DNA from 2 places in the Streptomyces sp. NPDC038200 genome. Region 1 is predicted to be linked to the other one. Evidence: riboswitches for the same ligand, from Rfam matches in the RefSeq annotation. Region 1 holds a riboswitch; the other holds the start of a gene.
The links. A riboswitch is a leader RNA that binds a small molecule or an ion and turns the genes downstream of it on or off. The one in region 1 is predicted to bind glycine.
Positions count from the first base shown of each region.

Region 2: another riboswitch for glycine. It lies ahead of gcvP (aminomethyl-transferring glycine dehydrogenase); the one in region 1 lies ahead of gcvT (glycine cleavage system aminomethyltransferase GcvT).

Region 1 is NZ_JBVJYH010000008.1:319,188-330,806, forward strand. It holds gene ACZ7KF_RS19700 (ABC transporter ATP-binding protein) at 1-174, opposite strand, end outside; gene ACZ7KF_RS19705 (ABC transporter permease) at 171-1,178, opposite strand; gene ACZ7KF_RS19710 (ABC transporter substrate-binding protein) at 1,251-3,002, opposite strand; gene ACZ7KF_RS19715 (ABC transporter permease) at 3,058-4,056, opposite strand; gene ACZ7KF_RS19720 (enhanced serine sensitivity protein SseB C-terminal domain-containing protein) at 4,407-5,186, opposite strand; gene ACZ7KF_RS19725 (enhanced serine sensitivity protein SseB) at 5,450-6,241, opposite strand; gene ACZ7KF_RS19730 (AAA family ATPase) at 6,308-6,976, opposite strand; glycine riboswitch at 7,156-7,259, shown strand; glycine riboswitch at 7,260-7,373, shown strand; gene gcvT (glycine cleavage system aminomethyltransferase GcvT) at 7,418-8,536, shown strand; gene gcvH (glycine cleavage system protein GcvH) at 8,675-9,052, shown strand; gene glyA (serine hydroxymethyltransferase) at 9,067-10,332, shown strand; gene ACZ7KF_RS19750 (L-serine ammonia-lyase) at 10,455-11,619, shown strand, end outside.
Region 2 is NZ_JBVJYH010000031.1:60,864-72,482, forward strand. It holds gene ACZ7KF_RS38820 (TOBE domain-containing protein) at 1-258, shown strand, start outside; gene gcvP (aminomethyl-transferring glycine dehydrogenase) at 405-3,290, opposite strand; glycine riboswitch at 3,465-3,559, opposite strand; gene ACZ7KF_RS38830 (PRC-barrel domain-containing protein) at 3,679-4,050, shown strand; gene ACZ7KF_RS38835 (DNA polymerase IV) at 4,251-5,774, opposite strand; gene ACZ7KF_RS38840 (MerR family transcriptional regulator) at 5,844-6,521, opposite strand; gene ACZ7KF_RS38845 (bifunctional nuclease family protein) at 6,783-7,256, opposite strand; gene ftsR (transcriptional regulator FtsR) at 7,342-8,079, opposite strand; gene ACZ7KF_RS38855 (FHA domain-containing protein) at 8,123-8,953, opposite strand; gene ACZ7KF_RS38860 (DUF881 domain-containing protein) at 9,144-10,001, opposite strand; gene ACZ7KF_RS38865 (small basic family protein) at 10,007-10,339, opposite strand; gene ACZ7KF_RS38870 (DUF881 domain-containing protein) at 10,336-11,244, opposite strand; gene ACZ7KF_RS38875 (sugar phosphate nucleotidyltransferase) at 11,430-11,619, opposite strand, start outside.

The DNA of each region.
Region 1 (11,619 bases):
GACGGCGAGGGTCTTGCCCTTCTCCAGCGAGAAGCTGAGCCCGTCGACGGACTTGACCACGCCGTCGTCGGTAGGGAAGTGCACCTTGAGGTCGCGGACCTCCAGGAAGGCCTCGGGCGCCTTGCCGGTGGTGGGCTCGCCCACTGCGGCGCCGGTCTTGGAGAGTTCGGTCACGAGAGCCTCACCCGCGGGTCGGCGGCGGCGTAGAGCACGTCCACCACGAGATTTGCGAAGACGACGAAGAAGGCGGCGAGCAGGGTCACACCGAGGATCTTGGGCAGGTCGTTGTCGGTGATGCCCTGGACCGCGTACTGGCCGACACCGGGCAGCGAGAAGACGTACTCCGTGATCACGGCACCGCCGAGCAGCAGGCCGATGTCCATGCCGAAGACCGTGATGATCGGGGTCAGGGCGGCGCGCAGACCGTGTCGGGTGACAACGGTGCGCTCCGGCAGGCCCTTGGCGCGGGCCGTGCGGATGAAGTCCTCGTTCATCGTCTCCAGCATGCCCGAGCGGGTGAGCCGGGCGTAGATGGCCGAGTACAGCAGGGCGAGCGAACACCACGCCGGGAAAAGGGTGTTGGCCCACTGTGCCGGGTTCTCGGTGAACGGGACGTAGGTGCGGCCGAAGATCGGCAACTGGACGGTGAAGAGCAGGAGCGCCAGGTTGCCCGTGAAGAACATCGGCAGCGAGACGCCGGAGAGCGCGATTCCCATGAAGGCGCGGTCGTAGAACGAGCGCGGCTTCAGCGCGGAGATGACACCGGCCACCACGCCGGAGACCAGCCACAGCACGGCGGCGCCCACGGCGAGCGAGAGGGTGATGGGGATGCGGGAGGTCAGCTCCGGCCAGACCGCCTGGTGGTTCTTGAAGGAGTAGCCGAAGCAGGGTGCATCGCAGTGCACCGTGGTGGGGCCGAGGTCATAGCTGGCGCCGGCCACGATCCCCTTGATGAAGTGCCAGTACTGGACGTAGACAGGCTGGTCCAGACCGAGGTTGTGCTTGACAGCGGCGATGTCCGCCTTCGACGGGCTCTTGCCGATGTACTGCTGCGCCAGCTGGTCCGCTGTCTGGCCGGCAAGCCGTGGCAGCAGGAAGAAGATGGCGAAGGTGACCGCGGAGACGACCAGCAGCAGGATCACTGCCGCGAACGTCCGGCGGAGGATGTACGAGATCACGGGGACCGGCGCTGGTGCCCGCGGGCCGCGAAGCCCGCGGGCACCAATGCCTTCACCTGCCTTCCGGGGCTGCTACTTCGACGCGACGCCGATGTTGAGGTAGTCGTACTGACCGCTGAAGGCCGCCGTGGAAACCAGGTTGGTGTAGGTCGTCGGGCGGCCCAGCAGGACCTTGAAGTAGGTCAGCGGGACCAGAACGGCGTCGTCCATGGTCTTCTTGTCGATCTGCGTGTAGAGGCTGTTGCGCTCGGTGGTGTCCTGCGTGCCGATCGCCTTGCCCAGCAGAGCGTTGACGTCCTTGTTGTCGTACTGCGACAGGTTGGTGTTACCGGACTGGCTGATCGCCTTGCCGTTCAGGATCTGCTGCAGGAAGCCGTAGCCGGAGGGCCAGTCGGCGCCCCACTGCATCATCTCCAGGCCGATGTTCTGCTTCTTGGTGAACTTCGGCACGCCCGCGTAGTCGGTGAAGTACTTACCGGACGGGAACTGCTTGAGGCTGGCGTTGATGCCGACCTTCTTCAGCGAGTTGATGATCGCCGTGGCCGCGTCGACCTCCTGCGGACGGTCGGAGCGGGCCGAGATGTTCGTCGAGATCGACGACTTGCCGCAGGCCTTCAGCTGCTCCTTGGCCTTGGCGACGTCACCCTTGTTGTCCTTGGTGGCGTAGACGTCGGACTTGGCGTAGCCCGGGATGTCCGGCGGCAGGACGGTGGAGGCGATGTCACCGCGGATCGGGCCGCCCTCGGCGGTCTGCACCGAGACCTTGTCGATGGCGTACTGCACGGCCTTGCGGCACTCGACCTTGTCGAACGGCGCGACCGTGGTGTTGATCGCCATGTAGACGAGACGGCCGCCGTAGGTGTTGTCCGTGTTCGCCTTCTTGGCGGCGTCCGTGAGCACCTGGGCCTGCGTCGACGCCTGGACACCGGTACCGGCCAGGTCGATGGCCTTGCCGGACATGACGTCCTGGTCGATGGTCTCCGGGTTGACCTTCAGCTTGACGACGATCTTGTCCGGCAGCTGCTTGCGCAGCGGGTCGGTCTTGGCGTCCCAGTTCTCGTTCCGCACGAGCACGGCCTGCTTGCCGTCCTCGTAGCTCTGGAACTTGTACGAGCCCGAGGACACGATGTGCTTGACGTAGTCGACGCCCGTGTCCTTCGCCTTCGGCACCGGGGCCGTCTGCGGGGCCGCGACCAGGTAGTCGAACTCCTGGAAGGCCTGCTTCAGGTGGAAGACGATCGTGTTGTCGTCCGGTGTCTGGATGGAGGACAGGCCCTTGGCGCTCTTGTCCTTGTACGGGCCCTTGTACTTGTCGCCGTCGGCCATGAACTGCTGGAAGTAGTTCGGGCCGAGGGAGAGCACGTCACGCGCGAAGTTGGAACGCTCGACGGCGTACTTGACGTCCTTCGAGGTGATCGGCGAGCCGTCCTCGTACTTCAGGCCCGAACGCAGCTTGTACGTCCAGGTCTTGCCGCCGTCGCTCGGGACGCCCTTGCCCGCCGCGAGGTCCGGGACGAGGGTGTTGCCCTCTTCGCCGGCGCCGGGCTGGAAGGTCATCAGCGGGCGGGCCCACAGCCGGCTGAGGTTGTACATGTAGGCGTAGTACGTGTTGCCCGGGTCGAACGAGTCCGGGACGTCGGACAGCTCGTAGGTGACCGTGCCGCCCTTCTTGTCCGACACGTTGACGACGCCCTTGGTCGCGGCGTTGGCCCCGGCCGACTTGGTGCCGTTCTCGTTCTTGTTGTCATCGGCCTTGCTGCAACCAGCTACAAACAGGCTGGCAGTGCCGATGGCCGCGATCGCGGCCAGCGCTGACCTTCGCATGATGGGCGCTTTCCCCTCCATTGTCGGAAACTTTTCGGGCTCTCCGCGGCCGGCGTCAGCGGCTGCGCGGGTCGAGAGCATCGCGGAGACCGTCGCCGAGCAGGTTGAACGCCAGGACGGTGATGAAGATGGCGAGGCCGGGCACGATCATGTACTGGGGGTCGACCTGGTAGTAGGTGACCGCCTCGCGGAGCATGCCGCCCCAGGACGCCTGCGGGGGCTGGATGCCGACACCGAGGAAGCTCAGGGACGCCTCGAAGAGGATGTTCGTCGGGATGAGCAGCGTCGAGTACACGGTGATCGGGCCCACCAGGTTCGGCATCAGCTCCCGGAACAGGATGTAGGGAGCCTTGGCACCCATGCCGCGCGACGCGTCCACGAACTCGCGCTCCCGCAGGGCGAGGGTCTGGCCGCGCACGATCCGGCCCAGGTACGGCCAGTTGAAGAAGCCGATGACGAAGATCAGCACGCTCAGGTGGAGCGGCAGGCCGCTGAGGCCGAAGGCGCCGCCCTGGAGGGTGGCGGAGATGGAGATGGCGAACAGCAGGAGGGGGAAGGCGAGGAACGTGTCCATCAGCCGGCTGATGATCGAGTCGACCCGCCCGCCGTAGTAGCCGGCCACGACGCCCATGATCGCGCCGATCACGTTGGACAGGATCGTGGCGCCGAAGGCCACCACCAGCGACACCCAGGAGCCCTCCAGGATGCGGGTGGCGATGTCCCGGCCGAACTTCGGGTCGACGCCGAGCGGGTGGTCCGCGCTCATGCCGCCCCAACTGCCCTTGGGCAGCGAGGTGTCCGGGGTGATCAGGTCCTGGTTGAAGGCGTTGGGGTCGAGTCCGAGCATGGACTGGAGGGGACGCGAGAGGACGGCGAGAAGGATCAGCAGGATCACGATGACGCCGCCCGCGACGGCGGCCTTGTCCTTCTTGAACCGGGTCCAGGCGATCTGGCCCAGGGAACGACCCTCGATCTGCCCCTTACCGGCACCCTCCAGCACAGCCTCCGGCTGTGCCTCGGCTGCCGCCCCGGTGGTCTCGATCGGTGCGGTCACGGTGAGCGACCCCTCTCGCCGGTGGTGACCGGCCTGCGCCTGCCGCGGATTGCGGCTTTGTCGACTTGCCATCGATCATGAGGTCTCGACCTCATGTCTGAGTCGCGAGTCTTCAGCGTCGTTGCGATCACCCGCCAGAGCTGGCGGCGAAAGTATGCGCAACCGTGATGCAGTCCAGGGGATTCCGTTATCCGAACAGTGGGTAACGGCCCCCGGACACGGTCCAGTTGGGACAGAAGGGCGAATCTGCGCGGTTCGGGACGTTCGGTCGTCATCTACGCGCGCAGAAATGTGTCGGCCACGTAAATTCTGCGATCAGGCCCAAAAAGCCCGCCGTCGGGCCGGGTTGTTCAGTAGCCGCCGCGCACCGGCGGATAGCCGTAGCCGCCGGCGGGTGCCTGCGGCGGGGCCGGAAGCTGGGGCTGCGGCGCGGGGACGTGGGCCTCACGGTCGTAGAAGGGGCGCGCGTTGGCCCGCATCCACATCACCACCGGGTCGTGGTCGTCGGTCATCGCGACCGTCGACACCGGCAGCCCCTCCGGGACCGCACCGACGGACTGCTGCATCATCGCGCGCACCGAGTCGACGGCGGCGGGCGAGGTCTCGTACACGTCCAGGCCGATGGCGAGATACGGCGCCCCGAGCGCGGGCTGCACCCAGGCGCGGCGCAGCGAGCGGAGCGCGGGGGTGCGGTGCGCGTTCTGCGCGAGCAGGGCATAGAACTGCGGGACCTCGACGCCGGGCTCCGACAGGCGGAGCGGGCCGGCGGGCTGCCGGTCCAGACCGGTGGCGATGCGGCGCAGATCGAGCCAGGGGATGCCGACACCGCCGCCCGGGGCGTGCGGGTTGAGCCAGAGGCCGTAGTGGTCCGGGTAGAGGGTGCGGGCCACGTCCAGGCCGTCGACCACTTCGTAGGACCGGTTCCAGCCACTGGCGGACAGTTCCTGGGCGGAGGTCACGCAGGGGGCGTAGTGGGAGCCGTCCACCTCCATGTTCCCGTACTGGGCGTCCGGGGAGCCGGCCTGGCCGTGCCACAGGAACATCCAGATCTGGCCGGAGGAGGGGGTGGCGAGGGCGCGCAGCAATGCCTCGTAGGCGTCGTAGCGTCCGGGCGTGACCTGGCGCAGCATGTGCTCGACGCTGCCGCTGTGGCTCGCGCTCACCTGTCGTACCGGCCCTTCTCATCAGTGCCCCGTGTCAGGAGACAGCTTATGCGCCCAGGAGCTCGGGACCTCTGGGTCGCGCGCGAGTACGGGAAGTGGTGGGGTCTCGCGCGGTTCCCCGCGCCCCTTCGGGTCGGGCCGCCTCCGGCCGGGGCCGGTCGACCGCGCCGATGGACGGATCCGGAGACCGTTGCGGTGGACGGATCCGGAGACCGTTCCGGTGGGCGGGTCTAGAGACCGTTCTGGTAGAAGGGCCGGACGTTCGACTTCAGCCAGCCGGCCACCGGGTCGTCGGTCACGTCCAGCAGGACGAGGTTGACCGGCCACGTGACCGGGACTTTGCCGAGGGCGCGGCCCAGGGCCGCCAGGGGAAGGGCGCGCAGGTCGCCTTCCCACTGGGAGAGTTCGACGCCGACGAACATCACGGGGTCGGCGGTCTCGACGGCGGCCAGGCAGCGGCGGGCGGTGAGGACCACGCCGGTCTCGGCGAACTCCGCGGAGGCGGCGGAGAGGAAGTCGACCGGGTCGTCCTGCCAGTCCGGCTCGAAGAGCCGGACCCGGCCGCCGCTGCTGGGGCCGTCGAGCGGGGTGCGGCCCGCGCGGCACAGTTCGGCCACGGCCTCGGGCGGGAGCGGGATGCCCACCACGCCCCCGGGATTGACGGCGATGCCGACCTGCGGGGGCAGGCCGCGGGCGAACTCGACCGCCGGGGCGATGGTGTACGACATGTGGGAGCCGGCCACCTGGCGCAGCTGCTCCTCGGAGCTGAACACCGGGACGTACGCCTGGCCGTCGACGTCCAGCGTCGGCAGGTCCAGCGGGCCGCTGTCCGGGCCCCCGCCGCCGGGCAGCGGGATCCACAGGAAGCTCCGGCCGAGGACCTCGACGATCCGGCCGCCCGCCGAGGGGACGCCGAGGGAGGCCGACAGCACCTCCTCCAGCTCGTTGCCGGGCCAACCGCCGTGCGGATGGGGGTGTGCCTGTGCCGGGAAGTCCGCGGGAAAGTCCGCCGGGAAGTCCATCTGCCTACCGCCTGCTGGTAACCGCTGCTGTGACCAAGAAGGCTAGCGGGTGGCTGTGACAGCGCCTCACCGAGTGAAGCCGATGCGGCTCAGGACGTCCGCCGCGTCCCGGTCGAGCAGCACCGCCGCACCGCAGCCCGCGGGCAGTTCGCCCTTCTCCACCGCGCGCAGCAGGCGGGCGGTCGTACGGCGGTGGCGGCGGAAGGCGTAGCGGGAGACGCCCCGGCCGCGCTCGTGCTGGCCCTGCCGGGCCGTGCCGGGGGTGACGTCGAGGAGGATCAGGTGCAGGGTGCCGCCGCGCCGCCGGGCCTCGCGGGCCAGCCAGGCGCGTACCCAGGGCTGGGTGCCGCAGTCGTGCACGACGACCCCTTCGCCGGTGCGCAGGGCCCGGCGCAGTCCGGCGTAGTGGGCGAGGCGGACCAGGGGGCGGTAGAGCGCGTAGGGCAGGCGACGGGGGACGCGGGCGTCCCAGTGGTCGCGGGTGTCCTGGGAGTCGATGCGGCGGCCGGTGACCGCGCGGTGCATGAGGGTGGACTTGCCGCTGCCGGGCAGCCCGGTGATCACCACCAGGTCGCGGGGGCCGAAGAGGAGGGCGTGCGGGCTGCGGCCCGCGCGGTCGCGCAGATCGCGGACGACCGGCGCGGGGCGGTCGGCGCAGCGCTCGCGAGCGGGGGCGGAGGGCTGTTTCGGCATCGCGAGGCCGGCGTTGGTGGCGTAGGCCGAGGTCCTGTTCACCCTGATCGTCCTCCCCTGTGGGCTCGGTCATCCCCATGCCCGTTGTATGTAAAGAGAAGGTAATGGGCAACGGTAGGCGCTTCGTGCGCGTACGGCCACAGCTCGGTCACAAAGAGCTTGCTCTGGATGGCCGGGGTGCGGCGTGCAATGATGTGCGCGCCAACTGCATACCGGCCGTTTGAATCCGCGCGGGAGAGTCCCCAGGCCCCTCCGGGCCGCCCGGGGCGCCGAAGGAGCAAGTCCCTCCCTTGAATCTCTCAGGCACCGTTACCGCGCGGGCGAGGCACATCTGAAAAGCGGGCCGCCGCGCACGGCGGCCCCACCCAAGGTGCAAGCCGTGATCGTCCTCGTGGCGGTCGTGGCGAACCTCTCAGGTTCCGATGACAGATGGGGAGGAACGTTCCTCGCCCCATCCCTGTTGCCCTGGGAGACGACCGTCCGATGAGCAGTACCGAACTCCGTCACACCGCGCTGGACGCGCTGCATCGCTCGCTCGGTGCGACGATGACCGACTTCGCCGGCTGGGACATGCCGCTGCGCTACGGCTCCGAGCGCGACGAGCACGTCGCCGTGCGCACCAGGGCCGGTCTCTTCGACCTCTCCCACATGGGCGAGATCACCGTCACCGGTGCCGAAGCCGCCGCCCTGCTGAACTTCGCCCTGGTCGGCAACATCGCCTCCGTCGGCGTCGGCCGGGCCCGCTACACCATGATCTGCCAGGCCGACGGCGGCATCCTGGACGACCTGATCGTCTACCGGCTGGCCGAGACCGAGTACATGGTCGTGGCCAACGCCTCCAACGCCCAGGTGGTGCTGGACGCGCTGACGGAGCGGTCCGCCGGTTTCGACGCCGAGGTGCGCGACGACCGGGACGCGTACGCGCTGATCGCCGTGCAGGGCCCGGAGTCCCCCGGCATCCTGAAGTCGCTCACCGACGCCGACCTGGACGGCCTGAAGTACTACGCCGGTCTGCCCGGCACGGTCGCCGGCGTCCCGGCGCTGATCGCCCGCACCGGCTACACCGGCGAGGACGGCTTCGAGCTGTTCGTGAAGCCGGAGCACGCGGTCGAGCTGTGGCAGGCGCTGACCGAGGCCGGCGCGGGCGTCGGCCTGGTCCCGTGCGGGCTGTCCTGCCGGGACACGCTGCGCCTGGAGGCGGGCATGCCGCTGTACGGGCACGAGCTGACCACGTCCCTCACCCCCTTCGACGCCGGGCTCGGACGTGTGGTCAAGTTCGAGAAGGAAGGGGACTTCGTCGGGCGTGAGGCGCTCGCGCAGGCCGCCGAGCGGTCCGCCGCCGAGCCTCCGCGGGTCCTCGTCGGCCTGGTCGCCGAGGGCCGCCGGGTGCCGCGCGCCGGGTACGCCGTCGTCGCCGGCGGCGAGGTGATCGGCGAGGTCACCTCCGGTGCCCCCTCCCCCACCCTGGGCAAGCCGATCGCCATGGCCTACGTCGACGCCGCGCACGCCGCGCCGGGCGCCGAGGGCGTCGGCGTCGACATCCGCGGCAACCACGAGCCGTACGAGGTCGTGGCGCTGCCGTTCTACAAGCGCCAGAAGTAAAGACCGAGCGCGGACGCGCCTGCGCACGGCACCGGTCCCGTGGCCGGTGCGTGACCCTGCGCACATTCGCCCGCTCACCAGCGGTTTCCGCAGTCCCCCCGTCATCAGCACTCCCGCGTGTACAGGAGAATTCAGGCCATGAGCAACCCCCAGCAGCTGCGCTACAGCAAGGAGCACGAGTGGCTGTCGGTCGCCGAGGACGGCGTCTCGACGGTCGGCATCACGGAGCACGCGGCCAACGCGCTCGGCGATGTCGTCTTCGTCCAGCTCCCGGACGTCGACTCCACGGTGTCCGCGGGCGAGACCTGCGGTGAGCTGGAGTCGACCAAGTCGGTCTCCGACCTGTACTCGCCGGTCACCGGTGTGGTCACCGAGGTCAACGAGGACGTCGTCAACGACCCCTCGCTGGTGAACTCCGCTCCCTTCGAGGGCGGCTGGCTGTTCAAGGTACGCGTCACGGAGGAGCCCGCCGAGCTGCTCTCCGCCGACGAGTACACCGCCTTCACCGCCGGCTGAGGAGTCGTAGCCGTATGACTGTTCTGAACACGTCCCTGCACGAGCTGGACCCGGAGATCGCCGCCACCGTCGACGCCGAGCTGCACCGCCAGCAGTCGACCCTGGAGATGATCGCCTCCGAGAACTTCGCGCCGCTCGCGGTGATGGAGGCCCAGGGTTCGGTCCTCACCAACAAGTACGCCGAGGGGTACCCCGGCCGGCGCTACTACGGCGGCTGCGAGCACGTCGACGTCGCCGAGCAGATCGCCATCGACCGGGTCAAGGAGCTGTTCGGCGCCGAGTACGCCAATGTGCAGCCCCACTCCGGCGCCTCCGCGAACCAGGCGGCCCTGTTCGCCCTCGCCAAGCCCGGGGACACCATCCTCGGCCTGGACCTGGCGCACGGCGGCCACCTGACCCACGGGATGCGGCTCAACTTCTCCGGCAAGCAGTTCGACGTGGTCGCGTACCACGTGGACGAGGAGACCGGCCTGGTCGACATGGCCGAGGTCGAGAAGCTCGCCAAGGAGCACCGCCCCAAGGTGATCATCGCGGGCTGGTCGGCGTACCCGCGGCAGCTGGACTTCGCCGAGTTCCGCCGGATCGCCGACGAGGTCGAGGCGTACCTGTGGGTCGACATGGCGCACTTCGCCGGGCTGGTCGCGGCCGGTCTGCACCCGAACCCGGTCGAGCACGCGGACGTGGTCACCTCCACGACGCACAAGACCCTCGGCGGACCGCGCGGCGGCATCATCCTCGCCAAGAAGGACTTCGCGAAGAAGCTGAACTCGTCCGTCTTCCCGGGCTTCCAGGGCGGCCCCCTGGAGCACGTGATCGCGGCCAAGGCGGTCTCCTTCAAGGTCGCCGCGGGTGAGGACTTCAAGGAGCGCCAGCGCCGTACGGTCGACGGCGCCCGCATCCTCGCCGAGCGGCTGACCGCGCCGGACGCCCGCGAGGCCGGTGTGAACGTCCTGTCGGGCGGCACCGACGTGCACCTGATCCTGGTCGACCTGCGCGAGTCCGAGCTGGACGGGCAGCAGGCCGAGGACCGGCTCCACGAGGTCGGCATCACGGTCAACCGCAACGCGGTCCCGAACGACCCGCGTCCGCCGATGGTCACCTCGGGCCTGCGCATCGGCACGCCCGCCCTGGCGACCCGCGGCTTCACGGCCGAGGACTTCGCCGAGGTCGCCGACGTGATCGCCGAGGCGCTGAAGCCGTCCTACGACGCGGAGGCCCTGAAGGCGCGCGTGAAGGCGCTCGCCGACAAGCACCCGCTGTACCCGGGTCTGAACAAGTAGGTCACCTTTCGCGAGGCACCGCGCACACTGGGAGTACCGGCGTGTGCGGTGCCCGCGCCCCCGACCTCCCCGACCCCCTGAGCACCACCCCTTCGCACCACCCCCGTATTGAGGAGTCATCCGTGGCCATCTCGGTCTTCGACCTGTTCTCGATCGGCATCGGCCCGTCCAGCTCCCACACGGTCGGCCCGATGCGTGCGGCGCGCATGTTCGCCCGCCGGCTGCGCAACGAGGAGCTGCTCGGCTCCGTCGCGTCCCTGCGCTGCGAGCTGTACGGCTCGCTCGGCGCGACCGGTCACGGCCACGGCACGCCCAAGGCGGTGCTGCTCGGCCTGGAGGGTGCCTCGCCGCGCACGGTGGACGTGGAGACGGCCGACGAACGGGTGGAGGCGATCAAGCGGACGGGACGGCTGAACGTCCTCGGCGAGCACGAGATCGCGTTCTCCTTCGACGACGACCTGGTCCTGCACCGCCGCAAGGCCCTGCCCTACCACGCCAACGGCATGACCGTCCGGGCCCACGACGCGGCCGGCACGGAACTGCTCGGCAAGACGTACTACTCGGTCGGCGGCGGCTTCGTCGTGGACGAGGACGCGGTCGGCGCGGACCGCATCGTGCTGGACGACACGGTCCTGAAGTACCCCTTCCGCACGGGCGACGAGCTGCTGCGCCTGACCAAGGAGACCGGCCTGTCGATCTCCTCCCTGATGCTGGAGAACGAGCGGGCCTGGCGCACCGAGGAGGAGATCCGGGCGGGCCTGCTGGAGATCTGGCGGGTGATGCGCGAGTGCGTGGGGCGCGGCATGTCCCGCGAGGGCATCCTGCCCGGCGGTCTGAAGGTCCGCCGCCGCGCGGCCGTCTCGGCCCGCCAGCTGCGCGCCGAGGGCGACCCGCTGGCGCACGCCATGGAGTGGATCACGCTCTACGCGATGGCGGTGAACGAGGAGAACGCGGCCGGCGGCCGGGTCGTCACGGCCCCCACCAACGGCGCGGCCGGCATCATCCCGGCGGTCCTGCACTACTACATCAACTTCGTCCCGGGCGCCGACGAGGACGGCGTGGTCCGCTTCCTGCTGGCCGCCGGCGCGATCGGCATGCTCTTCAAGGAGAACGCGTCCATCTCCGGCGCCGAGGTCGGCTGCCAGGGCGAGGTCGGCTCCGCCTGCTCCATGGCCGCGGGCGCCCTCGCCGAGGTGCTCGGCGGCTCCCCCGAGCAGGTGGAGAACGCGGCCGAGATCGGCATGGAGCACAACCTCGGCCTGACCTGCGACCCCGTGGGCGGGCTGG
Region 2 (11,619 bases), on a different contig from region 1:
GTCCACGCTCTGGTGAAGTCGACCGAGGTCTCCCTCGCCACCCAGCGGGTCGAGGGCCTGTCGATCCGCAACCAGCTGCCCGGCACCATCACCCAGCTCACCACCGGCGAGGCCATGGCGTCCGTGAAGATCTCCGTCGCCGGCGGCCGGATCACCGCCGTGATCACGAAGGACGCGGTCGGCGACCTCGGCCTGTTCGTGGGTTCCGACGTCATCGCCCTGATCAAGGCGACCGAGGTGTCCCTGGCGACGGCCTAGGAACAAGTGAGACGTCCTGGCGACGGCCCGGGCACAAGTGAGACGTCCCGGCGACGGCCCAGGAACGAGTGAGACGTCCCGGCGACGGCCCGGGAACGGGTGAGGGCCCCGTCCGTGTCGCGGACGGGGCCCTCACCTTCGTTCACTCAGTCCTCGTAGGCGTCCAGGGGCGGGCAGGAGCACACCAGGTTGCGGTCGCCGAAGGCCTGGTCGATACGGCGCACCGGCGGCCAGTACTTGTCGGCGGCCGAGACACCGGCCGGGAAGACGGCCTCCTCGCGGCTGTAGGCGTGCGCCCACTCACCGCCGAGCGCGGCGGCGGTGTGCGGGGCGTTCCCCAGCGGGTTGTCCTCGGCGGGCCACTGCCCGGAACCGACCTTCTCGATCTCCGCGCGGATGGCGATCATCGCGTCGCAGAACCGGTCCAGCTCGTTGAGGTCCTCGGACTCGGTCGGCTCGATCATCAGCGTGCCGGCCACCGGGAAGGACATGGTCGGCGCGTGGAAGCCGTAGTCGATCAGGCGCTTGGCCACGTCGTCCACGCTCACGCCGGTCGCCTTGGTCAGCGGGCGCAGGTCGATGATGCACTCGTGCGCGACCAGACCGCCGGGGCCGGTGTAGAGCACCGGGTAGTGCGGCTCCAGGCGCTTGGCGACGTAGTTCGCGGAGAGCACGGCCACCTGCGTGGCCCGCTTCAGGCCCTCGCCGCCCATCAGCCGGACGTACGCCCACGAGATGGGCAGGATGCCCGCGCTGCCCCAGGGGGCCGCCGAGATCGGGCCGACGCCCGTCTCCGGGCCGGCCTCGGGCTGCAGCGGGTGGTTCGGGAGGTACGGCGCCAGGTGCTCGCGGACCGCGACCGGACCGACGCCGGGGCCGCCGCCGCCGTGCGGGATGCAGAAGGTCTTGTGCAGGTTCAGGTGGGAGACGTCACCGCCGAAGTGGCCGGGCTTGGCGAGGCCGACGAGCGCGTTGAGGTTGGCGCCGTCGACGTAGACCTGTCCGCCGGCCTCGTGGACCTGGGCGCAGATGTCGGCGACGTGCTCCTCGAACACACCGTGCGTCGACGGGTAGGTGATCATCAGCACCGCCAGCTCGTCGCGGTACTGCTCGATCTTGGCGCGCAGGTCCTCGACGTCGATCTCGCCGTCCTCGGCGGTCTTGACGACGACGACCTTCATGCCGGCCATCACGGCGCTGGCCGCGTTGGTGCCGTGCGCGGAGGAGGGGATCAGGCAGACGGTGCGCTGCTCGTCGCCGTTGGCACGGTGGTAGCCGCGTACGGCGAGCAGACCGGCCAGCTCGCCCTGCGAACCGGCGTTCGGCTGGAGGGAGACCTTGTCGTAGCCGGTGACCTCGGCGAGGCGGTCCTCCAGCTCGTGGATGAGCGTGAGGTAGCCCTGCGCCTGCTCGGCCGGGGCGAAGGGGTGCAGCTGGCCGAACTCGGGCCAGGTGACCGGCTCCATCTCCGTGGTCGCGTTGAGCTTCATGGTGCAGGAGCCCAGCGGGATCATGCCGCGGTCGAGCGCGTAGTCACGGTCGGCCAGCTTGCGCAGGTAGCGCAGCATCGCGGTCTCGGAACGGTGCTGCTGGAAGACCGGGTGGGTGAGGTAGGCGTCGGTGCGCAGCAGCGCCGCGGGCAGGGTGTCCTCGGCGGTCGCGTCCAGCGCCTCGATGTCGGCCTGCGCGCCGAAGGCGGACCAGACGGCGCTCAGCTGGGCGCGGCCGGTGGTCTCGTCGCAGGCCGCGGAGACATGGTCGGCGTCGACCAGACGCAGGTTGACCCCGTTCTCCCGGGCGGCGGCGACGACCTCGGCGGCCTTGCCGGGCACGCGCGCGGTGACGGTGTCGAAGAACGCGCCGTTGACGATCTCGACACCGGCGGCCGTCAGGCCCGCGGCGAGGATCGTCGCGTACCGGTGCGTGCGCCGGGCGATGGTCTGCAGGCCCTCGGGCCCGTGGTAGACGGCGTACATGCCGGCCATCACGGCGAGCAGCACCTGCGCGGTACAGATGTTGCTGGTCGCCTTCTCCCGGCGGATGTGCTGCTCACGGGTCTGCAGCGCGAGCCGGTACGCCTTGTTGCCGTCGGCGTCGACGGAGACGCCGACGAGACGGCCGGGGAGGCTGCGCGCGAACTTCTCGTGCACGGCCATGTAGCCGGCGTGCGGTCCGCCGAAGCCCATCGGCACACCGAAGCGCTGGGTGGTGCCCACCGCGATGTCCGCGCCCAGCTCGCCCGGCGAGGTCAGCAGGGTCAGCGCGAGCAGGTCCGCGGCGACCGTGACCAGCGCGCCCAGCTCGTGCGCCTGCTCGATGACGGGCTTGATGTCCCGTACGGCACCGGAGGCGCCCGGGTACTGGATCAGCACGCCGTTGATCTCACGCTCGGCGACCTCGGCCGGGATGCCCTCGCTGAGGTCGGCGACGACGACCTCGACACCGGTCGGCTCGGCACGGGTCTCGATCACGGCGATCGTCTGCGGCAGCGCGTCCGCGTCGATCAGGAACAGACCCTTCTTGTTCTTGCCCATGCGCCGGGACAGCGCCATCGCCTCGGCGGCGGCCGTGCCCTCGTCCAGCAGGGAGGCGCCGGAGGTGGGCAGACCGGTCAGCTCCGCGACCATCGTCTGGAAGTTCAGCAGGGCCTCCAGACGGCCCTGGGAGATCTCCGGCTGGTACGGCGTGTAGGCCGTGTACCAGGCCGGGTTCTCCATGACGTTGCGCAGGATGACGGGCGGGGTGAAGGTGCCGTGGTAGCCCAGGCCGATCATGGAGCCGAGGACCTGGTTGCGGTCGGCCAGCGAGCGCAGCTCGGCGAGCACCTCCGCCTCGGTACGCGCGCCCGGCAGGTCCAGGGCATCGGCGTTCTTGATCACATCCGGGACCGCGGCGGCGGTCAGCTCGTCGAGCGAGCCGTAGCCGACCTGCGCGAGCATCTTGGCCCGCGCCTCCTGGTCGGGTCCGATGTGGCGCTGCTCGAACGGGATGCCGGCTTCGAGCTCGGAGAGCGGAATGCGATGGGCGGTCATTGCGGAGGCCTCCTGGTCTGACGCGACCTTCGAGGGGCACCACGGCATGGGTACCCCGACGGCCTCCCCCTCTGTCATCTCAACCTGAGAGCTTCACCGGGCGCCCGGGGACGCCGGCTTTCACCGTCGGTGAGGGCGGAAGCCGTCGACATCCGCCCTGCTTTCCAGAGTGACCTCGTCCGTGCGGTACGTGGGCCTGAGAGATTCCGGGGAGGATTTGCTCCTTCGGCGCCTCCGAGGTGGTCGGAGGACTCTCCCGCACGGGGTCAGCAGCCGCTGTCAGGGTACCAGCGAGGTCAACGCCGGGGCCTTCGAGTGGCCGCCCGCTTGAATGTGCTCTTTTGTAGTGCTTACGGATGAGTTGCGACCAAGTGGAGGGAGAGGGGCCGTGCAGACCGACATCGATCCGCGCAACCTGATCGGCCGCAAGGCGTTCGACCGCGATGGCACCAAGATCGGCACCATCGACGAGGTGTACCTCGACGACGCGACCGGTGTACCCGAGTGGGCGGCCATACGCACCGGCTTGTTCTCCCGGGACGCCTTCGTCCCCCTGGAGCCCAGCGAGCTGGTCGAGGGCACCCTGCGCGTCCCCTTCGAACGCGCCCTCATCAGGGACGCCCCCGATTTCGGCGTGGGTCGTCACCTCTCCCCCGAACAGGAACTCCAGCTCTACCACCACTACGGCCTCGACGTGACCGCACCCCCCAAGGTCCCGGACCGCGACTTCGGCAAACTCGCGGGCTCGGAGGAACCCTGAGCGCTGCCCCTCCACTCGCTCCGGCCCCGCCCCACACCCCGCATCCCTCCGACTGCCCCACCCGCCTCCTCCTCCACATTCGCCCCACGGACATCGCCCCACCCTTCCGCCCCGGGCCGCGCCTCGGCCGTCACCGCCCCACGGGCTGAACCTCGCCCGCCCCTCGCCCTTCGCCCCCGGTCACCTTCCGGGGGCGAACCTCAACCGCCCCCCGCCCCCACGGCCCCGGGCCGGACCTCGCCCCCCTGGTCCACATCCTCAGGTGTCGCGGGCCGGGCGTCCGCCGAGGCCGCCGGGGTCCGGGGCGTAGCCGCGTGGCGGTCACTGGAGGGAGATCCCCGGCGGTCACTGCCGGGCGGCCGGTCGAGACGGGTGGCCGGGTGGGCGAGGTCGGTTCCCGCGACCAACGGCAACGGCTCGGCGGACTCCAGCCCGGGATCGGCGACGAAGAACGTCCGCACCCGCCCCGGAGGGGACTGCGGCGTCTCGAACCGCACGGTGACCCGCCCCAGCCCGCTCCCCTGCACCCACCCGTGCCCGTACTCGGCGTGCCGCACGTCCTGCCCGGCCCGCCACTGCCGCTCCACCGGCTCCGGCCGCTCCGCGACGGCCTCGACCGCCGCCTGCTCCGGCTCCACCGTCGCAGGCACCGGCATGGCCTGCGCGAACAGGTCCTCCTGCGTGTAGTCGGCGAGCCCGGACACCCCCACCCCGAGCAGCCGCACCCCGCCCGTGGTGTCCACGGAATCCAGCAACCGCGCCGCCGCCTCCCGGACGACCGCGGGGTCGTCCGTGGGCCCTCTGAGCGTCTCGGAGCGGGTCAGGGTGGAGAAGTCGTACCGCCGCACCTTGAGCACGATCGTCCGCCCGGACAGCCCCGCCCCGCGCAGCCGCCCCACGCACCGGTCGGCCAGCCGCTGCACCTCCAGGCCGACCCGCAGCCGGTCATGGATGTCCACGTCGTACGTGTCCTCCACCGACACCGACTTGGTCTCCCGCTCGGCCACCACGGGCCGGTCGTCCCGGGCCAGGGCCATGGCGTACAGACCGTGCCCGTGCGCCTTCCCGACCAGCCGGACCAGTTCGTCCTCGCCCGCCTCGGCCAGCTCCTCGACCGTGGTGATCCCGGCCCTGCGCAGATGGTCCCCGGTGGCCGGCCCCACCCCCGGCAGGGTGCGCACCGACATCGGCCCCAGCAGCGCCCGCTCGGTCCCCGGTTCGATCAGCACCAGGCCGTCCGGCTTGGCCTGCTCGGAGGCGATCTTCGCGAGCATCTTGGACGCGGCGAGCCCCACCGATCCGGTCAGCCCGGTGGCCGCCCGGATGTCCGCGCGCAGCTTCTCTCCCGCCAGTCGCGCCGACTCCTCGTCCCGGGCCACTCCGCCCGCTTCCAGGTCCACGAACGCCTCGTCCAGGCTGAGCGGCTCGACCAGCGGCGACAGCTCCCGCAACAGCGCCATCACCTGGTCGCTGATCGCCCGGTACAGAGTGAAGCGCGGCACCAGGTAGGCCGCGTTGGGGGCCAGCCGGCGCGCCTGTGCCATCGGCATCGCCGAGTGCACGCCGAACACCCGTGCCTCGTACGACGCGGTGGCCACCACCCCGCGCGGTCCGAGGCCGCCCACGACGACCGCCTTCCCGCGCAGGCTCGGCTTGGATGCCTGCTCCACCGAGGCGAAGAAGGCATCCATGTCGAGATGCAGGATCGTGGGCGCGTTTCTCACATCTCCGATGCTGCACCACGGCACTGACAACGCGGTGGTGCCGGAGGCCCCTCGCGGGAGGTCCGGCGGTCAGACCGCCCGGTTGCGGCGCCGCGCCAGCTCGTCCGCGGGGTTGTGCCCGACGAGGGTCTCGCCGGTGTCGATGCGCTCGCCGTGCAGCTGGGAGAGGGCGCTTTCCACGTCTCGCCACACCACGCCGACGGCGATGCCGAAGATGCCCTGACCGCCCTGGAGCAAGGCGTGGACCTCGTCCGGCGAGCTGCACTCGTACACGGTGGCGCCGTCGCTCATCAGGGTCATCCGCTCCAGATCGCGGAAACCGCGTTCCCTGAGGTGCTGCACGGCCGTGCGGATGTTCTGCAGCGACACCCCGGTGTCCAGGAACCGCTTCACGATCTTCAGGACGACGACGTCCCGGAAGCTGTACAGACGCTGGGTGCCGGACCCGTGGGCGGGCCGCACACTGGGCTCGACCAGGCCGGTGCGGGCCCAGTAGTCGAGCTGCCGGTAGGTGATGCCGGCTGCCGCGCAGGCCGTGGGCCCGCGGTAGCCGATCTCCTCGGACGTCATGGCCGCCACCCCTCCGCCGTTCGGCACCGCCGTCGGCAGCTGCGGAGCGTGTTCCACCGCGCTGCCGGCATGGGCATGTCCCCCGCCTGAGCGCAGCCGCGAGCTCGGGGGCGGGTACGGACCGCTCTCCCCGAAACCGGGGGCACCCCCAGCCGTACCGTCGCCGCTGGTTCTCACGCCGACCTCCGTCCTTGACCTGCCTTCTCGACGGTAGGCAGTCACCAGGGGTGCGTCAACGATCGCCACACTCGGCACGCCGAGTGATAATCACCCTAGGAGTGGTTTCCCGTGCCCCACCGCGGGGAAAGGCTAGCCGAATGCGCTCGCGAGAGGCCGTAGGACGCTCTCACCGGCCGGAGGCAATTGCCGGGTCGCCGGCCGCACGGAGCCGCCGACGGCCCGCATGAAACCCCCGCCCCGGAGGGCCGGCTGCGCGTCTCACTGGCTGCTGGTGCCGAAGTCCTCCGGCGAGATCTGGTCGAGGAACTCGCGGAACTTCTCCACCTCGTCCTCCTGCTCGTCCGGGATGGCGATGCCCGCGTCGTCCAGCACCGTGTCACTGCCGTAGATCGGCGTTCCGGTGCGCAGGGCCAGCGCTATGGCATCGGAGGGGCGAGCGCTGACCTCGACCCCACTGGCGAACACCAGCTCCGCGTAGAAGACCCCTTCCCGCAGATCGGTGATACGCACTTCGGTCAGCTCCTGGCCGACAGCCTCCAGCACGTCCTTGAAAAGGTCGTGGGTCAGCGGTCGCGCGGGGGCCATGCCCTGCTGGGCGAAAGCGATCGCCGTCGCCTCCCCCGGCCCGATCCAGATGGGGAGGTAACGGTCGCCCCCCACTTCGCGCAGGAGCACGATCGGTTGGTTGGAGGGCATTTCGACCCGGACACCTACGACATCGAGCTCGTTCACACAGCAACCCTAGGCCGTGCCCGGGACGTTTGGGTAGTCGGGCCGGGAACAGGTGCCCGATCCGGCCGCTCCCGAGCCCGCCGGCTCAGGGAAGCCGCACGCCGAGAGCGGTCTTCACCAGGGCGGCGTGCAACTTCACCGTGAGGGCCGCCAGCTCCTTCGTACGGGCCTCGGCGTGTGCCCTGGTCTGTGGATTGCGGTGACGCTTGAGCGGGGCCACCACCTGGTCCACCAGACCGGCCTCCCGGTCGGCGGCGGCCTTCATCACCCGCAGATGGCGCGGCTCGATCCCGAACCGGCCCAGCTCGGCGACGAGCGCGGCCACGGTGACGGCCTCGGCGTCGTACGCCCCGTCCTCCAGGGGAGCGATGAGCCCGTAGGACTCCCACTCCTGCAGCTCGCCCTCGTCGATGTCCGCGGCGGCCAGCAGCTCGGCCTTGCCGACTCTGGCCACCGTGGGCACCTCCAGGGGCGCCGGCACGTCGTCCGGGGTGCGCTGACGCCCGACCAGGGGCAGCGGGGCCGCCTCGCCCCGCTCCACGGCGTCCAGGTGCTCGCGGATCACCTTGAGCGGCAGATAGTGGTCCCGCTGCATCCGCAGGACGTGACCGAGGCGCTCGACGTCCCGGGCGCTGAACTTGCGGTACCCCGAGGGGGTCCGCTGCGGCTCGATGAGCCCCTCCGACTCCAGGAAGCGAATCTTGGAAATGGTGACTTCGGGGAACTCGTCGCGCAGCACGTTCAGCACCGTGCCGATGCTCATCAGGCCACTGTCCCTGGCGGCGGTACCGCTTCCGGCACCGCCGCTCGGTGTTTGAAGCATGGACCTTCCCTGGGAGTCCCCCCGGACGTCGGTCCGGGGCGGGTCAGATGCCCTGCCGGCTCGCGTAGAACACCAGCCGGTACTTGCCGATCTGCACCTCGTCACCGTTCGACAGAGCGACCTGGTCGATACGCTCGCGGTTGACGTACGTGCCGTTCAGGCTGCCCACGTCGGCCACCGTGAAGGAGCCGTCAGGGGAACGCCGGAACTCCACGTGCCGCCGGGAGACCGTCACGTCGTCCAGGAAGATGTCGCTCTGCGGATGACGGCCGGCCGTGGTCAGGTCGCTGTCCAGCAGGAAGCGGCTGCCCGAGTTCGGACCCCGGCGGACCACCAGCAGCGCCGAGCCCAGCGGCAGCGCGTCCACCGCGGCCTGGGCCTCGGGAGACAGCATCGGCACCGCGGTCTGCCCGGTCACCTCGGAGTCGTAGGCCTCCAGACCGGAGATCGAGATCGTGGACGTCGTCTCGGAGGCCCGCTCGGGCGCCACACCGGGACGCAGCGGCGCACCACAGTTGGAACAGAACCGGGCGTTCTCCGCATTGCGGTTACCGCACCTCGTACACACCAGGACCGACATCGACGGATCCTCCTGCCGCGGCTGCCCCGCCGGGGCGTTGGACGCGTACGGGTCGGAGGAAAACCCTCCACCCGTACCTGAGGTTGACGGTTGCCCGAAACCTATGCCGCCGGACTGGGCAGGGTCAACTGACGCCGCGCCCTGACCTCCGGAAATGTCACCGCCCGGACCAGCGACCTGGTCCCGGAACAGCGGGCGCTGGCCCTCCGCGTCAGGCTGTGCGCGATGGCGAGCGGTCGCGTTGTCGCTACCCTCTCGCGCGCTCTTGCCGAACAACTTCGCAAACAACTTCACGGGCGATTCCCCTTGACCGAAACAGACCCGCCCGTGGGGCAGGACGAACCCTGATTGCCTACACCGGCCGAGCCGGACATTCTCACAACGTCCGTAACCACCAGACAGTTTCCACCACGCGCCACCCCTTCGGTGCGCCGACCCCCCGCAACCTCATGCCCCTGCCGGACGACCACCATGCACCGCCGGTTCACCGGGAGGACGACCGAGCGTAGTCAGGCCGCTTCGCCTGTCGCAAGGCGTCCACGATGATCTTGTCCGACCGCTCGACATTCACCGTGGCCTGCTCCTTCTCCAGAGTCTGCACCACGCCTCCAGGAATGTTCAGCGCCGGCTCGAGGTCCTGCGGCTTGCCGATGACCTTGAAACGATAGGGGGCGTTGATCTTGTTCCCGTCGACGCTCACACTCTTGCCGGAGTCGGTGAAGTAGGTGCCGGCGACCACCCGCACCCCGTTGACCTGGATCGCCTCAGCGCCGGCCGCGCGCAGCTCCTGGATCGCGTCGAGCAGCATGTCCGCCTGGACCGTCCCCTTCGTGTCCTCGATCGTCATGGTGATGCCGGGACCCTGCGCCGCCACGGTGCCCGCGAGGATACCGAGTTGTCTCTCCTTCTCGGCGGTCTGCCTGCGCGCCTCCGCGGCCTGGTCGGAGCTGGTCTGCAGCTCCGACCGCTGCTTTTCGAGTCCCTGCTTCTCGTCCTCAAGACGCTGCGTACGCGAATCCAGTTCATCGAGGATGCGTACAAGATCTTCCTGGCGTGCGCCGCGCAGCGCGCTGTCGGTGTCGCTGTTGGACGCCACCTGCACGGCCAGGCCGAAGCCGAGACCGAACAGCAGCAGCGCCACGATGAGTTGGGCCCGGGTGAAACGCGGCGGCCACAGGCCCTTGACGAGCCGCTGGCGGCCCGTCAGCGGCTGCTCGGACTGCTGCTCCTCGGCCGCCTGCCCGGCCGCGGGCACGGGCGCGGGCACCTCGGCCGGCAGTTCCCTGCGCAGCCGGTTCTCGGGCTGATCGTTCCGACCGTTCCGGTCGCTCTGCTCGCTCATGGTTGTCACGCCCGGAAGACGTGCCGCCGGATCGCCGCGGCGTTGGAGAAGATACGGATACCGAGAACCACGACGACCCCCGTGGACAGCTGCGCGCCCACGCCCAACTTGTCGCCCAGGAAGACGATGAGGGCGGCGACGACGACGTTCGACAGGAACGACACCACGAAGACCTTGTCGTCGAAGATGCCGTCCAGCATGGCCCGCAGGCCGCCGAAGACGGCGTCCAGCGCCGCGACGACGGCGATCGGCAGATACGGCTCGACGACCGCCGGAACCTCGGGCCGGACCAACAGGCCGGCCACGACTCCCACGACGAGGCCCAGTACGGCGATCACGATGTGCCCTTCTCGGTCTTCTCGGACTTCGGCTGTGCTGTGCGTACGATCACACTGGGGGCGGCGGGCAACCGGACGTCGCCTTCCGTGGAGAGGGTGGCGCGAATGCCGTAGTTCTCCTCCAGGGCATGCAGATACAGGCCGTCGGCGCCGTTCTGGAACCTGGTGCTCAGCCTGTCCCCGTCCCCCACCGCCAGCACCGTGTACGGCGGCACCAGCGGCCTGTTGTCGACCAGTATCGCGTCACCCGCGGCCCTGATCGCGGACAGGGCGGTCAGCCGCTGCCCGTTGATGGAGATCGCCTCCGCCCCGGAGGCCCACAGTCCGTTGACCACACGCTGCATGTCGCGGTCGCGCACCCGGCCGGTGTCGGAGAAACCCGAGGTCTCCCGGGGGTTGGCGCCGTCCCCGCCGCTGCTGGCCGCTTTGGCGTCGTTCACGACGAGTTTCACACCGGGGCCGTGCACCGCGGTGGCACCCGACAGCACGCCGGCCAGGTCCGCCTCGGCGCTGCCACCGCTCGACTTCAGGGCCGCCCGCTGGCGCGCGCTGACGTCGTCGCGCAGCTCGTCGACGGCGCTCTCCAGCTTGTCCGCGTCCGCCGTCTCGCTGTCGATGCGATCGATCAGCTCCTGGCGCTCCTTGGCCACCACCGGCGCCGACACGCGCGCCTGGGCCGCTCCCACGGTCACGACCAGCGCCGCGAGGACGAGTCCGGCGGCCAGGACCAGCTTGGCCCGCAGCGTCTTCGGCAGACCGCCCTCGCCCTGTGACTGCTTCCGGGCGGCCGCTTCGGCATACCCGTCGTCGAGGCTGTGGTCCATGACGTTGGTGATCAACGACATGGAGGCGTCCGGGCGCTGCGGCCGCGTGGGGCTGCTCCGAACGGGGGGTTGCTGCGGCATGCCGCACATCGTCGCATGTCGCGACCACTACCTCCGAACGGCCCCACCGGCGTGCCGGACAGGCCCCCTTGGGGACACTTGTCCGGCACGCGCGCGTGCAGCGGCTTTTGCCGTCCCGAGCCGCCGGGCGCCGTCCGCCCGGGGACGCCGCTCCGACGTCCCCGGGGGCCGTTTTCGTTCCGCCGTTACCGGCCGGCGCTGTCCACCACGGCCGCCCACTCGTCCAGCAGCGCCTGCGCGGAGGCGTCGTCGGGCCCCTCCGCCCACAGATGGGTGACGGCCTCGGCCGGGTCGGGCAGCACCATCACCCAGCGCCCGTCGGTCTCCACGACCCGCACACCGTCGGTCGTGTCGACAAAGCGGTCTCCGGCGGCC